Regions from separate parts of the Salinivibrio sp. SS3 genome, predicted to be linked through region 2. Evidence: predicted binding sites of a transcription regulator. Region 2 holds the regulator's gene; the other holds the start of a gene.
What was found. Region 2 encodes CRP, which controls carbon source genes, mostly activating them, when cyclic AMP is high. Its sites were predicted from a motif close to TGTGANNNNNNTCACA; they were not measured.
Positions count from the first base shown of each region.

Region 1 (3,113 bases), on a different contig from region 2:
AATGTTATGTGATGGCACACGCAGGCGGCGCGAAATACTCGGTCGAAGTCGAAGTGAAGCATGAATTAGAGCCTTTACGCTCGGACCAAACCGGTGAAGTGATGCAGTTTGATCATGTCGGACAAGTGGGAGAAAAACTTAAAGCGTTAGGGATTGAAGAGGGCGTACTGCGCTTGATGGATCCTTACGATGAGTTTGCCACGGGCGGAGAGCCAGGCTGTCGAGAAGATATGCCCATTCGTTTTTGATGGTTACCCTTGAAGCGAAGCTATAGGATTATCACGCGTGCGGATCGACGCTTATTTCGGATCCACAAAGTAACGACGCAAGATCTGGTGGGTAAACTGGGTGCGTAAATAGAAGCCGCGCGGCAAGGTACGGATCGGCTCACCACTGGGGCCGAAAGCGTCGGTCAGGGCTTTACCGTTGGCCGCTTTGGGCCGTAGTTGGAGCGACTCACCTTGGCGGGCGGTGATTTCCGTCACGCGACCGAGAGCCACCCAATCCATTAACTCTTCCCAATCGGCGCGCAGTTGCGCTTCTTCCTCTTGGCTAGGGGACCATAATAATGGCGTGCCAATGCAGCGCTGTGATACCGGAATATCGCGTTCGCCTTCAACCGGCACCCACAAAACCCGTGATAGCTTTTGTCGCACATGACTATTTTCCCAGCGTATCCCCGCGATCCCAGTGAGTGGCGCCACACACACAAAGGTGGTTTCCAGTGGTTTTCCCTCACGGTTAACGGGAATGGTTTTTAGCTCAATACCTAAATGTGCGAAGTCTTGTTCGGGTTTGCTGCCCGCGTTGGCACCCAAACAGGTTTCGAGTAGCATGCCAATCCAGCCTTTCTCCCGTGTGAGTGACGCTGGACAAGGGATCGACAGAGTTTCGCTGACTTCGCCAAGGGTCAAACCAGCAAGGGCTAGCGCACGTTCCATCAATATCTGCTCAGATGCGGGGGGCGGTGTCACTGTATTGGGATCCTGCTCGTTAACGGATGAGCGTGCATTATCAAGAACTGCCGTATCGGCTGCAAGTGGATCCCATTTCGATGATCCTACTCTTTCTCCTCTGGTTATCCACAGAGGAGGGATGATTGATGGGATAGCTCACTCTCATGATCAAATATACAGTACATAAATCGCGGTAAAAATGTGAAAAATGGCGAACTTGGCGCTTTTTTGCGCTATCGGTGTGGATAATTTTCTTGTTGATGGATCTTTGAGCGATCTGTGTTTATTTGATGATCATTCGATCCCGTAAAGGATCGCTTTGTTTTAGGTTTGTTTTAAATGAATGATTTTTAATGTTTTTTATGTTGATTTGGTTATTTTAAACACCATTGCAAGATCCTGAATCGTTCGATAAGTACACTTTTTCTAGGCTTCTTCACAAATCTATCCACAGAAAGCGTGAATAAATGTGCGCAAACTCTCATTGCTATGTTTATAACTTCCTGTTAGGGGTTAAGTTATCCTCAGATGACGACGAGTGCGCAAAAACAACGCTCAATCCACAATGTTTGTTTACCCTTTACCGCTTTTTGTGAAAAAATCAGGTTCAGTAGAGATTTATCATTGAGGTCGTCCAGTGATTGATGGCGATGGCTATCGTCCCAATGTGGGGATAGTAATTTGTAACGGCCACGGTCAAGTTCTCTGGGCTCGTCGATATGGTCAGCATTCGTGGCAGTTTCCACAAGGTGGCATCGATGAAGGGGAAAGCCCTGAACAAGCGATGTACCGGGAGTTGTACGAAGAGGTAGGTCTGACCAAGAAAGATGTACGCATCTTAGGGACCAGTCGACATTGGCTGCGCTATAAGTTACCCAAACGCTTGGTGCGCTGGGATTCTAAGCCCGTGTGCATTGGGCAAAAGCAGAAGTGGTTTTTGCTAAAACTTGAATGTGACGAGTCACGCGTCAATGTCTCGCGCGGAGGCACACCTGAATTTGATGGTTGGCGCTGGGTGAGCTATTGGTATCCAGTGCGGCAAGTGGTGGCGTTTAAGCGCGAGGTGTATCGGCGCGCGATGAAAGAGTTTGCGCCACTTGCGATGCCGTTTAAAGAACGCAAACCTCGACGTCGACATAAGCGAGGATAAGTGTAGAGGAGAAATCGGGTGCTCACGCAGTTACGACATATTGTGCAAAGTGTAGCGGCGTCTTCAGATCTTGAGCAGGCGTTACACACTTTAGTGCAACAAACTTGCGTGGCGATGCGTACCGAGTGCTGCTCCGTTTATCTTGCCAATGCCGAACACCAACAGTTCGAGCTGATGGCAACACAAGGCCTCGACCCTTGTGCACAAGTGTCGATGGCATTTGGCGAGGGGTTGGTCGGGGTGGTAGGTGAGCGCGCTGAGCCTTTAAATTTGGCGTATGCGCGTGAGCATCCTGCGTTCAAACCTTTCCCCTCTACCGGCGAGGATGCGTTTCAATCCTTTCTTGGCACGCCCATCATTTATCGCAAAAAGGTGTTGGGTGTGCTGGTGGTGCAGCAACACCAACCCCGCCAGTTTGATGAGAGCGAAGAGTCCTTTCTCGTGACCTTAGCCGCACAGCTGGCGGTGGTGTTTGCCCATGCCGATGCGCAAGGTGGCTGGCAGGGAGCCCCGTCACCGGTGTTACTGGAGGGAATGCCTGCGTCGCCGGGCATTGGCATCGCACAAGCTTGGTGTGATGACTCTCAACCGCGGCTTGAAGAGGTGGCGCCCGCTTGCCACCTAGATACACAAGGTGAACTCGATAGACTGGATGCGGCGATTGACGATGCCAGTACCGAGTTTCGTCGTCTGCGTAAACGCTTTGATAAAGAGCTACAAAAAGACGCGCTGGCGATTTTTGATTTGTTTGTTCATCTGCTTAACGATCCTATGCTGCGTGAAGATATGACGGTGCGGATCCAGCAGGGGGATGCCGCCACATGGGCGGTAAGACAAACGGTTGAAGCCTTTTCTGCCCGTTTCGCCGCGATGGATGATCCTTACCTAAAAGCCCGTGCCGGCGATGTGAAAGAGTTAGGGCAGCGGCTGCTTTACTTTTTAATCGCACCGGCGGGGAGTCCACCACCGGTTTCGACGCCCATTGTGCTGTTGGCGCGAGAGTTAAC
Region 1 is NZ_MEBQ01000017.1:44,731-47,843, forward strand. Features, by position in the region: gene BGL48_RS07670 (DUF6482 family protein) at 1-248, shown strand, start outside; gene mutH (DNA mismatch repair endonuclease MutH) at 300-974, opposite strand; gene rppH (RNA pyrophosphohydrolase) at 1,594-2,106, shown strand; gene ptsP (phosphoenolpyruvate--protein phosphotransferase) at 2,125-3,113, shown strand, end outside.
Region 1: the regulator CRP is predicted to act here: its motif matches at 1,425-1,440, upstream of rppH (RNA pyrophosphohydrolase).

Region 2 (3,113 bases):
AAACTCAATAAATGATCCGTCTTGGTATGCCGCTTCAAAAGCACCATTCAACATGTCGGCGACGTCAGCATGTTGCGGAGACACAAACAGGAACATCGGGAAGCGATAGATCAGCATCAGATGCGGGTCAACTAACAGATTACCGTATTGTGGCCGCTCGGCTAATTCACTAAAAGGCTCAATCAAGGCACGCGGGAAGAGATCAGCACGACCTGTATCAACCACTTTGAAAATATTTTCAAAGCTCGATATTTCGCGTACGCGAAATCCCGCTGAGTTGAGCACCTTGACGTCGGCCCAGCCCTGTCCCTGAATCATAGTAAGAGACTGCAAATCACCCGCGCTACTTATCTGAGCGAGTTGGGGCTCCGTGGCTTGGTTGGTAATAAACAGGCGATGGCCGAGTAGACCACGAAACACGGGATAGCGAATGGGGATCAGTTCAGATTCCAGCGTGCGGTCGGCACCCAGCCAGTCGATAGTGAGCTTGCCTTGCTTGAGCATTTCCACCTTACGAGACTGAGAGCCAATTTGGCCGTCAAAAGCTTGCAAGGTGACAGGCTCTCCTGATTTTTCGGCAAGAAACTCAATCAGCTCAATGGCATAGAGATCAAGCGCCGACCCAGCGCGTGGCTCGGGGTGCACAATTGTGGTATTGGACACGGCATGGGCTGAAAACACAGAGAGCGCCAAGGCGGTGAGAGAAACCATGAGTTTTTTCATAAACGATACCTTGTTAGTTTTATGTTAACCATATCGTTTTGAGTGTAGAAGTTATCCAGACGCTTGCCAGAAAGCGGAGATAAAAAAACCGACGCCAGGGCGTCGGTTGGTGATACAGAGAGCGGCGCAATTAGCGTGTGCCGTATACCACGATGGTTTTACCGTGTGCGGAAATGAGGTTTTGCTCTTCCAGCATTTTGAGGATACGTCCCACGGTTTCACGCGAACAGCCGACGATTTGGCCAATTTCCTGACGGGTGATCTTAATTTGCATACCATCAGGGTGAGTCATGGCATCCGGCTGTTTAGCCAAGTTCAACAAGGTTTGCGCGATGCGGCCTGTGACGTCCAGGAAGGCGAGATCCCCGACCTTTTGGCTCGTTACCTGCAAACGACGCGCCATTTGTGAAGACAGGCGCATTAAGATGTCAGGATTCACTTGAATGAGCTGGCGGAACTTCTTAAACGAAATTTCTGCCACTTCACACGGTGATTTAGCGCGCACCCAAGCAGTGCGCTCCTGGTCTTCTTCGAAAAGTCCGAGCTCACCAATGAAGTCACCTTGGTTAAGGTAAGACAGGATCATTTCCTTGCCTTCTTCATCTTTGATCAGTACGGCCACAGACCCTTTCACGATGTAATACAAGGTCTCCGCCTTCTCACCTGCATGGATAAGCGTGCTTTTAGACGGATACTTATGAATATGACAATGTGAAAGGAACCACTCGAGTGTAGGGTCTGTTTGAGGTTTTCCTGGAACCATATAACTTATTTCCTCTGCATGTGTTGCCCGGCAACAACGTCCTATCTTTGTCTGAGGGGTAACCCATCAGATCATTGCACAGAATACGAAGTCTGAACGCGGGCTACAAGCTCACTGTATGTTAACAAGAGTGTATCTTTTTTTGTTGGTGATTTCTTGATTTTGATCTAGGCCAACCGCCTAAAAATCTGGCAAAAACGTGGCTAAGATCACGGCTTGAGAAGTAATACATCATGGATGCGCTACGCCTTAGCCAATCTTGCCTTTTTCTATCAATTGTTGGATCAATGGACGGATGATCAATTCCATCGCAAAGCCCATTTTTCCTCCCGGCACCACTAAGGTGTTATGCCGTGACATAAACGACCCGGTGATCATTTGCAACAGATAAGGGAAGTCGACGTTTTTCATTCCACGAAAGCGGATCACCACAAAACTTTCATCCAAAGACGGGATACCTTTGGCATTTAATGGGTTTGAGGTATCTACCGTCGGCACGCGTTGAAAGTTGATATGGGTGCGAGAAAACTGCGGGGTGATGTAGTGCAGGTAATCATCCATTGAGCGCACAATCGAGTCGGTCACCGCCTCACGAGAGTGGCCTCTATCGCGCGTATCGCGGACAAATTTTTGAATCCACTCTAGGTTGACGATCGGCACCATTCCAATCAAGAGATCGACATGCTGTGCAACATTGACATCACCATCGACCACCCCGCCGTGCAGTCCCTCGTAAAACAATACATTGGTATTGTCGGCTAAGTCTTGCCATGGCGTGAAGGTGCCAGGCATTTGGTTATAGGGCACCGCTTCATCAAAGGTATGTAAATAGCGGCGATATTTCCCGGTGCCTTGCTCACCATACTCACGGAAAAACTGCTCGAGCCGCGGGAAATCGTTGGCCGTGGGGCCAAAGTAGCTGATATGTTTGCCTTGTTCACGTGCTTTACGGATCTCGACGTCCATTTCAGGACGGGTAAAGCGATGAAAGCTATCCCCTTCTAGCCAGGCCGCTTTGATGTTCATCATCTGGAACATCTTTCGGAAGGCTTCCGAGGTGGTGGTGGTACCGGCTCCTGATGAGCCGGTGACCGCAATAATAGGATGTTTAGCCGACATGACGCGCCCTGTCATTCAGTCTGAATTTGTATCGCGATACGGCGTGTACTGCGATGCTAAGAGCCGAGTGCTGTTTTACGACGAATATCCACTGTCTCGTGCAACTCGGAATATACAATCACGGCGTCCCCGGATTGCAATTGTTGGCGAACATCATCCACTTTTTGTGCAAAGCTGACTTCTTGCTCACCATAATCGGTTCCTTCCCGTAACACAAAGTGCTCGATTAACGCTGTCAGCGTCTCGTCAGGAATCGACTGCCATGGAACCATCATACTACATCACCTTTTATTGATCTCAGGATGGCATCCTCGGATGCCTGATGTGAATGTTGTGAATTGGCTCGCATTTTACCCGATCATACCAGTCAATGCAGTGGTTCTCTTTGCTTCCTTTGACGGTGTTAACGCGCCGACTTACTCAGTGACTCATGCGGCAAATAAGCGGCGAGCCAGCCAGGCACCGCTTGCTCAAGCCAAAACTGAGGTTGGCGCCAACTACCGGCGAC
Region 2 is NZ_MEBQ01000012.1:14,852-17,964, reverse strand. Features, by position in the region: gene BGL48_RS06215 (hypothetical protein) at 1-723, opposite strand, end outside; gene crp (cAMP-activated global transcriptional regulator CRP) at 854-1,486, opposite strand; gene BGL48_RS06205 (phosphoribulokinase) at 1,736-2,605, opposite strand; gene BGL48_RS06200 (YheU family protein) at 2,662-2,880, opposite strand; gene BGL48_RS06195 (hydrolase) at 3,009-3,113, opposite strand, start outside.